4 regions of the Ectobacillus soli genome follow, and region 1 is predicted to be linked to each of the others. Evidence: riboswitches for the same ligand, from Rfam matches in the RefSeq annotation. Region 1 holds a riboswitch; each other region holds the start of a gene.

Region 1 (3,093 bases):
TGTTTCTGTTGCGACGGGAAAATACACAGGACGTTCTCCTAAAGATAAATTTATCGTTAAAGATGATATTACGGAAGGCAAAGTTGACTGGGGTTCAGTTAACCAACCAATTTCATCAGAAACTTTCGATAAGCTATATACTAAAGTGTTAGAATACTTAAAAAACAAAGATGAAATATTCGTATTTAACGGTTTCGCTGGAGCAGATAAAGCATATCAAATGCCAATCCAAGTTATCAATGAATATGCATGGCATAATCTATTTGCAGAGCAATTATTTATTCGTCCTACTGAAGAAGAATTAGTAAATCATCAATCTGAATTTACAATTGTTTCAGCGCCTAATTTTAAAGCTGATCCAAGCGTGGATGGAACAAATTCAGAAACATTCATTATCACTTCCTTTGAAAAACGTATCGTTCTAATCGGAGGAACTGAATATGCAGGCGAAATGAAAAAAGGTATCTTCTCTATTATGAACTTCTTACTACCTGAACAAGACATCTTCTCTATGCACTGCTCTTCTAATGTTGGTCAAGAAGGCGACGTTGCTTTATTCTTCGGTCTTTCTGGAACAGGAAAAACAACTTTATCAGCTGATGCAAACCGTAAACTTATTGGGGATGATGAACACGGCTGGTCTGATAATGGTGTATTTAACATCGAAGGCGGTTGCTATGCAAAAGTTGTCAATTTATCACGTGAAAAAGAACCTCAAATCTACGATGCTATCACATTTGGTACTGTTTTAGAAAACGTTGTTCTTGATGAACATTCTCGCGTGCCAGATTATGATAATGTATCATTGACAGAAAATACTCGTGTTGCTTATCCAATGGAAGCAATTGATAATATTGTCTTACCAAGTGTTGCAGGTCATCCGAATACAATTATTTTCTTAACAGCTGATGCATCTGGCGTATTGCCTCCAATCAGCAAACTTTCTAAAGAACAAGCAATGTACCACTTCTTAAGCGGATATACAAGCAAACTTGCTGGTACAGAACGTGGAGTTACTTCTCCACAAGCAACATTCTCAACATGCTTTGGATCTCCTTTCTTACCGCTTCCAGCTTCTCGTTATGCTGAACTACTTGGAGAAAAAATTGAAAAACATAATGCCGAAGTATTCTTAGTAAACACAGGATGGACTGGCGGAGTATACGGTGTAGGAAAACGTATGAATCTTAAATATACTCGTGCAATGGTTCAAGCAGCACTTAACGGTGAACTAGCTAATGTGGAAACAAACAAAGATAGCATTTTCGGACTTGAAATTCCACTTCATGTACCTGGTGTTCCTGATGAAGTATTAATACCAGAAAAGACATGGGCTAACAAAGAAGAATATAAGAAAACTGCTTTGGAACTTGCAGGCAAATTCAAAGAAAACTTCAAGAAATTTGCTAATGTTTCTGAAGACATCATTTCAGCAGGCGGTCCTTTCTAATAACTAAAAACACCGTCTACAGAATTACTGTAGACGGTGTTTTTTTTTCAAAAAAAAAGAGCAGTCAAATGACTGCTCAACATTTATAGCATGTAACCGTGCTTCTAGCTAGAGATGCTTTTCGTAGTTGTTTTATCTACTATCCTACACTGCGTTACTTAGTAGACGCTACTTGTAGAAATTCATTCACTTCTTCAAAGCTTAACCCTAAACTTTTTGCCTCCATAATCAATGCTAACCACTCCATGTCAAGATAGGCTCCGTGCGTCTCTTCCCCAATCATTCTTGATTGACTCATCAACATTAGCTACCTCCGTAAGCGGCAGACCAGCCATCGTAGTATTCCTACCTTAGATCTGTGACTTTGCGTCCCCATTTTTCAACAGGTTTGCCTTTATCAACTTTTCATAATTTTAATTGTGATATTTCACAACCCTATTTTATCATGATTATCATTTAATAGTCGACTTATATTATAAAAATATTTAAAAAAACATTTTGACAATATTCGATAAACAAACGATGCACTTTACTAAATAGCGGGATGAAACATTTTAATCACACTTTTTTTTATAGGCATTCACACAATTTTGCTTCAGTTCATACAGTAACAGTAGATTCTATCTAGGAGGTGCACAGCATTGCGAAAGCTTCTCTTTCTATTTTTAATTATGCTACTTTGTTTGAGTACCTTAGCAGCTTGCAATCAAAAGTCAGTCAATGAAAAGATTCGTGTCGGCGAGGTCACCCATTCCTTATTTTATACTCCCCTATATGTAGCCATAAATAATGGCTATTTCCGAGAAGAAGGAATTGATTTAGAACTACAAATGACTGCTGGCGGTGATAAGACAATGACTGCCATTCTTTCAAATGGTATAGATATCGGACTCGTTGGTTCAGAGACATCCATTTATGTATACAATCAAGGAGCAAAGGATCCTGTTATTAACTTTGCCCAGCTAACCCAAACAGATGGGACATTTCTTGTGGCTCGTTCTAAAACAGATACATTCCATTGGAGTGATTTAAAGGGCAAGACGTTTCTTGGGCAACGCCAAGGTGGTATGCCGCAAATGGTAGGAGAATTTGTTCTGAAAAATCATAATCTAAATCCACAAAAGGATCTTACTCTCATACAAAACATTGACTTTGCGAATATTGCTAACGCCTTTGCTTCTGGAACAGGTGATTACGTTCAATTATTTGAACCAACAGCTAGTATTTTTGAGCAGTCCGGAAAAGGGTATATTGTCGCTTCATTTGGTGCAGAATCTGGAAATGTTCCCTATACATCCTTTATGACAAAGAAAAGTTATATAGTTAGCCATAAAGCAACGATAGAAAAATTTACACAAGCCTTATATAGAGGACAACAATGGGTAGACACTCATACTTCAGAAGAAATTACAAATACAGTACAATCACAATTTCCCGATACACCAAAGGAGATTATTACAAAAGTCATACAACGATATAAGGATCAGCAATCATTTGCAACTAATCCACTTTTAGATGAAGCAGAGTGGAATAACCTTCAAAAAATTATGAAAGAAGCTGGGCAATTGCCAAATAAGGTCGACTATCAAAGCTTAGTTGATCCAGCGATTGCTGAAAAAGTGATAAGAAAATAGGGGAAATGC
Region 2 (3,093 bases), on a different contig from region 1:
AACAACCAATATGAGATTGTCGTCATCGATAACTTATCCAATAGTTCGGTAGAAGCTATTACCCGCGTGCAAGAAATTACAGGAAAATCCTTCCCCTTCTACGAAGAAGATTTGCTGAACCGAGAAGCGGTGGACACCATTTTCCGTGAAAATCAAATCGACGCCGTCATTCACTTTGCCGGCTTCAAAGCGGTCGGAGAATCCGTAAGCAAGCCTCTCTCTTACTACTATAACAATATAACAAGCACTCTCATTCTATGTGATGTCATGAACAAATATAACGTAAAACAACTCGTATTTAGCTCATCTGCAACGGTATATGGCGTTCCCGAAACGTCTCCGATTACAGAGGACTTTCCGCTATCTGCAACCAATCCGTACGGACAAACGAAGCTAATGATTGAACAAATTCTTCAGGATTTAGCAGTATCCGATCCAAGCTGGAGCATCGCCCTTCTCCGCTATTTCAACCCGTTCGGAGCGCACGAAAGCGGTCGAATCGGCGAAGATCCAAACGGCCTTCCAAACAATCTCATGCCGTATGTTACGCAAATAGCGGTCGGTAAATTAAAGGAGCTCAGCGTCTTTGGCAATGACTATCCAACAAAGGATGGCACAGGCGTACGCGACTACATCCACGTTGTCGATCTATCTATCGGTCATGTGAAGGCATTGGATTACATTCGTGAGCATACAGGAACGGAAGCCTTTAATCTTGGAACGGGAACTGGCTACAGCGTACTCGAAATGGTACAAGCCTTCGAAAAAATTTGTGGAAAACCAATTCCATACCGCATTACAAACCGCCGTCCCGGGGATATTGCAATCTGCGTTGCGGACCCTTCTAAAGCCAACCGCGTACTTGGGTGGCAAACTACACGCACATTAGAAGACATGTGCAAAGACTCATGGAACTGGCAATCTCATAATAAAAATGGCTACAAAGCCCTGCAAGTTAACTAAGTTTTCACATATATCTGGTTGAATCTTGTCCCAGCACTAGTATAATAAAACCATAAACGTGCAAGACCTCTTAATAGCAAACTTACTGAAAAGTAAGGACGCAAAGCAACAGATCTAAGGCGAGAAGCTAAGATGGCTGTGCTGCCGTAATTTTCTATTTAAGAGAAAAATCGTAGTGGAGGAGAATATAATATGGCTATTAAACGTTTTGTTTCATTCCTGGCATTGTTCGCATTATTTATCATACCAAGCGTTGCTGCATGCGCTAGCAGCGGCAACCCTCTATTAAAAACAAAGAATTTTACGATCTATTACGGAGCAGCAAATGCAAAAGCAATTCAAAAGCTCTCCACCTATAGCACAGTTGTCATTGAACCATACGCATTTACAAAGGATCAAATAACACAGTTAAAAAAATCTGGAACAAAGGTACTTGGCTATGTGAGCGTTATGGAACTAGAAGCTCAAAATAAAGCTAAAGTTACTGATTCTGATTACTACTATTATAATGGTAGTAAAATGCAGATCCCTCAGTGGAATACATATATTATGGATATCACGAACGCTCATTACAGAAGCGTTATATTAACAAAAGTAAATGAACAAGTCGCTCAAAAAGGATTAGATGGTGTCTTCTTAGACACAGTTGGTGACATTGATGATTATTTCTATGACAAACCAATCGACCAAACAAAGATTCGCGGCGGCTATGTTGCATTATTAAAAGAAATGAAAGCCAAATATCCAAGCTTACTTCTTATGCAAAACTGGGGCTTTGACACAATAAAAACTACATCGTTACCATACATCGATGCAGTACTATGGGAAGACTTTAACAGTAAAGTAATTGCAAAGGATGCATGGAGCCAAAACTGGATTAAGTACTTCCAAAGCCAAAAGAGTACGCTAAAAGTATTTACAGTTGCTCCTAACACAGCATCTCAATCTTTTAGCCAATCAAAAGGCTTCGTGTCTATGGTAAATAAAAATGATGTATATGATAAATTAAAATAAAACCTACATCTTATCGATTTGCCCCCCGCAGGGATTGCGGGGGGTTTTTGCTTTGGGGGGGTGGCGAGTCGGAGGACGTGGCAGAAAGCCTGGCGAAATTTGTCGTTTTTTCACGAATATAACGTTTTCGAGATTAAATGTGATAGTTTCGAGATTAAATTCAGGATTTCGTGATTAAATAGAGTCTTTTCGTGATTAAACTCAGGATTTTAAGATTAAATCAATGCGTCGTTGTGGATTGAACCGAGATCTCACACGTAAATATGCTATTTCATTAATAAGACAAATGTTCCTCTCATCAAATTCACTCATTTCCTCATTTGTTCAGACATTTTTTGTAGAATTAAGCCGATTACACTGGAAAAAGTGTGCAATCAACTTGATACAGTGGCCTCTTATACATCGCTCTGCCCGCACAAACTTTTGTTGAAACGAAGCACCAACACCTATAATAAGAAAAGAAAGCAACACAATAACCGTTCCCTCGCCTCATGTTCATACACCTTTGCTCTAATTTTACTTTATTACAACAAGCCCAAACACATAATTTGAGATTTAGAAAAATATTCCTTACAATAACAGTTGTACATACAAGTACAAAGGAGGACTATTCTATGAGCAACAAAATCCTGATGGTCGTTACAAATGGTTATACAATGAAGAACGGTGAACTAGCTGGTATATGGTTAACAGAATTTTCCGAAGCATATTTAGAATTTACGAAAAATGGATATGACGTAACTGTTGCAAGCCCAAAAGGCGGCGAATCCCAAATTGATCCACGCAGCTTACAAGGGGACGTTCCCGAAGAAGATCAAAAAGCTGGCACATTACTAACTAACACCCTTCCTCTTTCTAATATAAAGGGTGCAGATGAATTCATCGGCATTTTCTTTCCAGGTGGTCACGGTACAATGTTTGACTTCCCAGAAAACGAACATATTCACAAACTACTAACTGATTTTGCAAATCAAGATAAAATCATCGCAGCTGTATGTCACGGCCCAGCAGCCTTAGTAGGCGGCGTGCTCGCAAACGGACAACCTCTTGTCAAAGGCAAACGAATGACTGCCTTCACAAATGAAGAGGAAGTTGCCACAACTCTTGATAAATATA
Region 3 (3,093 bases), on a different contig from region 1:
ATTAGCAACCGCCAAAGCTCGTTGATATCCCATAATTGGAAATATTGTCCCATCTAATTTCGGGGTATTTAATACCATTGCAGGCGTGAGAACAATGATAATTACAAACGCAATCATAAGTAAGAGTTGTATCGCTTTTTTTATAAAGTAAAGTGTATGCAACTACACCCCTCCTTTATAAAGCAGATTAGATTATTAAGTACTAACAATCTACATATTAACTTTACACCTTTTTAATATTTTTGTAATATTACGACTGAAACTGTCATAATATTTTTAATATTATTTTAGAGATTCATTCATATTTTCGACAATATTTGCAGAATTTTGACTTCTTACTATATTTCTTTTTCTACTTAAAGACTCTGGTACTTATTCTAAAAGGAAATAACCCTAGCTTCTCGAAAGAAGGTAGGGCATACTTGTACTGCATTTTACATATAATTCCTATTTTTTATACAGAGGTGGCTTTCCTCTCAAAAAGAAAGGCCTAGACGGAAAATTCCACTTCATAGGGCTTTTTAATCTAAGAATATTCGTTCATCAAATGCCGAGTATCATAGTCTTCTGTTACTTTTGGATTGTAACTACCTTTAGCCGGCATGAGAGAAGGATGGTTAATGATTAATAGCCATTCGTCCGAGGGGGCTATCCTCGTCAATGATGTCTTGTATATCAAATACCGAGATTGGAAACATTGGGAAACCAAAGACATATGGAGTAATTTCATATAGTTGAAAATAGATAACAAGCACTTTGTCTGCAATGTAAAATTCTTGATTGGTCCGAATGGCTGTGAAACTATTGAGAAGCTGGATATCACGTTGTTTGATTTGCGTATGAATTGAGAGTGAAAGTCTTTTGACATAATCACTTCCAAGCTTAAACAAGTCTTTCAGTTCACAAACCTTACCCTTTTTTAGGTCAAATGTTAAAGACTTTATATACGTCATACCATGGGCAGCATGGTGGTGATACGTATAATTGGAGAGTAATAGGCTTACTACCTGGCGTTGGTCGTTTTTGATTTCATATAACCCTATCATTTCCTCCACTGTTTCCTTCATATTCCCAATTTGTTGATTGATGAGTTGCTGGGTTTGGCAGGCAATCGTCTGATTCATTGATTTTTCCAATTCCTGATTCTGCATACCAATTACTTGGGGATAAAAGACTGTTTTATTCGGTCCGTTGCTGATTTTAACCGTCTTAATACTTACGGAGAATGAATTAGACATACTTAACCATCCTTTAATATTTTATACTCATTGTATTCTTGAAAGAGGTAGGTGTATGCCAAGGGCAAAAGCGTGGAGTAATCCATAGGAAGGACCAATAAGCTATTTAAACGAAAACGGTGGCCTCCATTTTATGAAGGCTGCCAGTTCTTTAGGCTCGCAGCTTTGCGTCACCATCTTTCAATGGTTTTACCTTTTTCATTTGGCATAAAATTCACTCATACTTACATGTATTTTTGAAGAATAGGGGCAGGAACATTATTTTTTTTCATTACGTACCATGCACCGTCAGTAATTTGTCGGTCATTTCTCGTATCTAAAAAATGGATGCAAGAACACTCCCCCGCACCCTAAAAATCTATTTATATTAATTAGAGAAAATTTTCCTACTTATTAAATTGATGAATAAGCTGGATAGCAACTGGACCAAGGATAACAATAAAGAGACTCGGAAAGATAAAAAACACTAAAGGGAACAAGATTTTGATAGGAGCCTTCATGGCAGTTTCTTCTGCTTTTTGACGTCTGCGGTCCCTGACATCCACAGTAAGAATGCGAAGCACCTGCACCATTCCGACACCTAGCTTCTCCGCTCGCAATACACTATTGATAAAGGAGGAAACTTCCTCTACATCCAAACGATCTCGTACGCCCATTAATGCTTCTTTGCGGGTTAGGCCCAGCCGCAATTCCTCAAGGCAGCGACGGAATTCCTTGGCGAGTACACCATCTTGTTTTCCGATTACTTTACTTAGCGCAGAATCAAAACCTAAGCCTGCTTCAAGACTTACCGATAATAAATCAACGAAATCCGGTAATTCCTTCGACGCACGTTTTTTACGCTCTACCATTTTCATTTTTATGTAATAGCGCGGTAAAACAATACCAATCACTGATCCTATGAATGGAAAAATAATTAATGACGTACCTTGAAAGCCTAGTAATAATCCATAAAAAAGGAGTACAAGAGGCATTCCAATCAGAAAAGCCAACTGAACCATTCGATAATCGGCTGATTTCATGTGAAAAGGATTACCTGCTTGAACTAATTGCTTATCCAGCTTTTCTGCTTGTTTGCTTGGCAATCGTTTGGACAAACTTTTTTTTGCTTCCATCCAGAGAGGCAAGAAAACACGGTGTCGAAAGGATTCCTTATTCCTTTTCTCTTCGAGATCTGCATGATTTGTTTCATTCTCACCTAGTAAATGCTCCATTCGATGCTTTACTTGATTCTTTTTGTCCATTGGAATGAACAGCACTCCAAATACAAAGAAGAAAATGGCGAAAAAAAAGGCTGTATATAGCATATTACTACACCTCTATTTTAATAATCTTTTGAATCAGCAAAAATCCTAATATACCCGATCCAAGTGCAGCAGACAATAGCACGATGCCAATCTTATCTGTAAAAAATAGTCCGATATAAGAAGGCTGGATCATATATAATAATGTACCTAAGGCAAATGGAAGGATTCCAATCACAACCCCCGACATCCTACCTTGAGCAGTGAGTGTCTTAATTTGAGCTTGGATTTTTTGTCTTTCTCGAATCGTATCAACTATAATGCTCAAAACGGTTGCCAAATTCCCGCCAACCTGTCTTTGTATCAAAATTGCCTGGATCATTATATCCAGATCCTTGCTGGGCACTCTTTCATATAAATGATGAAGAGTATCTTCCATACCAATTCCATATTGCATTTCTTTAAGTACGATTTCCATTTCTTTATTCATCGGATAAGAAGATTCCTCTGCTACAGATTTTAATGCTTGATTAAAACTATAACCTGCTCGCATCGAACTAATAATCGTTGTAATCATATCCTGCAGCTGATCATTAAATTTACGAATCCGT
Region 4 (3,093 bases), on a different contig from region 1:
ACCTACGACATCTTGTACTCGTGCAGGATCCCCATTAGGCAGCTCTTGGGCACCGGACAATGCAGCGGTCGTTGCTATTTTTTTCAAGTCACTCTTTTCCTTGTAAACCATACCAATATCGACAACAAGTCCAACCATGCCAAAGATCAATACCATCGAAAATGCAAAAAGGACGATTATATTTCCTTTTTCACTTCGCAATAAAGAAATGGTTCCTTTTTTTATTGTTGCTAAGTCCCTTTGATCCATCTTCTTTTCCTCCTTATTTTTAATCTACACGTATTGTGGATTGTGTCTGAAGGTTGTAAGGAGATAGAAATTGGTCAAATACCGGCGTGATGTCAGCCATCGGATAAGATAAAGTAACTGTCGTATAGCTCCCGGATATACGTGAAGCTTGATCAGGAGTAATAGTAATTCTAATATTGGCCGGATGACGTACTGTCGATTGATTTTGTACATATTGAATGATGTCGGCATCCGTTTTGCCGAGGCCTGCCAGGCGGGAGGCTTCTTGTGCAGTCATGTTTAAGCTCAAATAAGTAAAGAGCACAAAGCCAAGATTAATCATACCAACCAGCATTAGTAAAAAGATGGGAACAATAAGTGCAAATTCCACAAGTGACTGCCCATGCTCCTGCTTGGCAAGCTTTACAAATTTTTTACCATAACACCACTCTCCCTTCGAGGAAAAAGGCGAAAATGGCACCTGCTGCAATGGCCACCCCGTAAGGATATGTGACTTGTCTATTAAACAGGTACGACATTTGTTGCTTGTTTTTTATCCCGTACAGAAAGAGCGTAACTTTTTTTAACATCCCTTTTCCAACTGCAATGATGATTAGCGCAATGAGTCCTCCGATGACTCCCATATAAATCCCGGTATAAATTACAAATACCCATCCTTTAAAAGCCCCTACTAATGCAAGAAGTTTTACATCTCCTGCTCCTATCCCGCCCAGAAAAAAAGGAACGATCAATAATCCTAACCCTGTAAAAAACCCAATAAGGGAAACGTACAATCCTTCTACACCGTTAAAAATGAGGTGAGTAAAAATAGCGACTAGCAGGACAGGGTAAATAACCCTATTGTATATTTTTCTGCTTTTAAGATCTGTATACACCGATATCACAAGCGTCATGATTAATAGTAGATTAAGGAACATATACATATCTCCTATGTTAAAAAATGGACTTTTTTAAAATAGCTCTGCAACAACATGTCGCAGAGCTTTTATCATATCTATCTAATTCGGTACTATTTTTCAATTAAAGAAACATTCATTAAGGATTTACTTGACTATTTACATTTTCAAACAATTTAGTAATTTTTGGACCAAATACGAGTAATACTGTTACTACTCCCGCTGCAATCAAGCCTAAAATTAATCCATACTCGGTCATACCTTGTCCTTCTTCTTCTAAAAATAACTCTTTTAACTTTTTCATCATGTTTACTTCCCCCTTACTTTTATTTTAGTAGTTTTACGATTTGTCCTCTTTGAATGCTGTTTAACCGGATGCTACCACTCTCTAATTCAATAACTGAAGTAGCCGTTGAAAACTTTTTTCCTATTTTTCCAGGCTGCAGATGTTCTTCCATTCCAACAATTCTCCAATCTTTGTCGATATACAGGACATCAATTGGAAATTTCATAAAAAACGTATGGATTGCATTACAAGGATAAAGATAAAGACCGGAACCCGAGGATAATTCCTGCCTAAACATCAAACCTTTTAACCTTTTAAAAAAGGTATTCGCAGATTCGATCGATTCGGCAATGTTTTGAGCATTCTCTAGGTTGACCAATCGCAAACTACCACCACCTCCTTAAAATAAAAACAACCCCGCCATCTACCGAAGCGGGGGTGAAAAAACATGCTTAAATCCACACAAATATTGCGTGCGCCCATCTTTCGGTAGCTGGCTGACATTGCGATTTACGCTTTAGTCCCTATAGCTTTGCGTCACTGGTTTTCACCAGGTTTGCCATTATCGAGATTTTGCATTTTTTTAAACAAAACCGATAATCTATTAATTTAATTAAATTATATGAATTATATATAAGCATGTCTACACATTTACACAATTTTTATATTTGTTTTCTTATTTATTTTCTTATTTTTTGATTTTATAAAAATTACTTAGGCCTTCATTACCATAAAATCTATTCTTAAAATCGATAAAAATTTATTGTAAATCGATAAATAACTTGTTAAAATCAAAAGAAAAAATACATAAGTGAGGTGCTTTTTATGAAACCAGAAACACTATTTTTAAAGTTAGTTGTTATTCTTTTGGGTTTTCCAGTTCTTGCTTTGTGCATATTTTTGGTACCTGAGTTAGCTACTATTGCAGCAAAATTACTTCCAGAGGTTGATTATATAAAATACCCGGTTTCTTTCATTTTTGATGCATCAGCAATACCTTTTTACTTTGCTTTATATCAGGCTTTCAAACTTTTGCTCTATATTGACAAAAATAAAGCCTTTTCCGAATTATCTGTTATAGCCTTAAAGAAAATAAAACACTGCGCCATCACAATCAGCATCTTGCATGTGCTAGTCTTGCCGCTCTTCTATCTCTTTGCGGATAAAGATGATGCCCCGGGTGTCATTTTTATCGGATTGGTTGTTCCTTTTGCTTCAGTGGTGATTGCAGTCTTTGCTGCTGTTCTTCAAAAGCTATTAAAAAATGCCATTGATATAAAATCAGAAAATGATTTAACGATATGAGGTGAAAATAATGGCAATTATAATCAATATTGATGTGATGTTGGCTAAAAGGAAAATGAGCGTAACGGAACTTTCAGAGAAGGTTGGAATCACAATGGCAAATCTTTCTATATTGAAAAATGGTAAAGCAAAAGCGATTCGATTAACCACTTTAGAGGCAATTTGCAAGGCTTTAGAATGTCAGCCTGGGGATATTTTGGAATACAAAGGCGACGAAGACAATCAAAGGTAATAAAGTTTGGTTAATAAACATTGTAAAGGAAAGTAGAACTTAATAGGACAATGATTAGAGGAGGTATAAATTTGAACATGAACAATTTGATTATTGAAAATATTGTAAACCCCCATGAGCTGGAG

What was found. A riboswitch is a leader RNA that binds a small molecule or an ion and turns the genes downstream of it on or off. The one in region 1 is predicted to bind cyclic di-GMP.
Region 2: another riboswitch for cyclic di-GMP. It lies ahead of ACAN53_RS13090 (endo alpha-1,4 polygalactosaminidase); the one in region 1 lies ahead of ACAN53_RS00175 (anti-repressor SinI family protein).
Region 3: another riboswitch for cyclic di-GMP. It lies ahead of ACAN53_RS14290 (DUF3298 and DUF4163 domain-containing protein); the one in region 1 lies ahead of ACAN53_RS00175 (anti-repressor SinI family protein).
Region 4: another riboswitch for cyclic di-GMP. It lies ahead of ACAN53_RS14340 (DUF192 domain-containing protein); the one in region 1 lies ahead of ACAN53_RS00175 (anti-repressor SinI family protein).

What each region holds. Positions count from the first base shown of each region.
Region 1 covers NZ_JBGJZM010000001.1:28,361-31,453, reverse strand. Annotated here, with positions in the region: gene pckA (phosphoenolpyruvate carboxykinase (ATP)) at 1-1,450, shown strand, start outside; gene ACAN53_RS00175 (anti-repressor SinI family protein) at 1,605-1,754, opposite strand; cyclic di-GMP riboswitch class I at 1,769-1,853, opposite strand; gene ACAN53_RS00170 (ABC transporter substrate-binding protein) at 2,092-3,084, shown strand.
Region 2 covers NZ_JBGJZM010000002.1:253,379-256,471, forward strand. Annotated here, with positions in the region: gene galE (UDP-glucose 4-epimerase GalE) at 1-963, shown strand, start outside; cyclic di-GMP riboswitch class I at 1,029-1,112, shown strand; gene ACAN53_RS13090 (endo alpha-1,4 polygalactosaminidase) at 1,156-1,977, shown strand; gene ACAN53_RS13095 (type 1 glutamine amidotransferase domain-containing protein) at 2,592-3,093, shown strand, end outside.
Region 3 covers NZ_JBGJZM010000002.1:512,966-516,058, forward strand. Annotated here, with positions in the region: gene ACAN53_RS14285 (Ig-like domain-containing protein) at 1-162, opposite strand, end outside; gene ACAN53_RS14290 (DUF3298 and DUF4163 domain-containing protein) at 618-1,238, opposite strand; cyclic di-GMP riboswitch class I at 1,371-1,442, opposite strand; gene ACAN53_RS14295 (type II secretion system F family protein) at 1,625-2,545, opposite strand; gene ACAN53_RS14300 (type II secretion system F family protein) at 2,550-3,093, opposite strand, start outside.
Region 4 covers NZ_JBGJZM010000002.1:520,327-523,419, forward strand. Annotated here, with positions in the region: gene ACAN53_RS14320 (pilus assembly protein TadG-related protein) at 1-249, opposite strand, end outside; gene ACAN53_RS14325 (TadE/TadG family type IV pilus assembly protein) at 269-709, opposite strand; gene ACAN53_RS14330 (A24 family peptidase) at 663-1,166, opposite strand; gene ACAN53_RS14335 (Flp family type IVb pilin) at 1,285-1,452, opposite strand; gene ACAN53_RS14340 (DUF192 domain-containing protein) at 1,472-1,816, opposite strand; cyclic di-GMP riboswitch class I at 1,917-2,002, opposite strand; gene ACAN53_RS14345 (DUF2975 domain-containing protein) at 2,257-2,736, shown strand; gene ACAN53_RS14350 (helix-turn-helix domain-containing protein) at 2,747-2,968, shown strand; gene ACAN53_RS14355 (DUF4153 domain-containing protein) at 3,040-3,093, shown strand, end outside.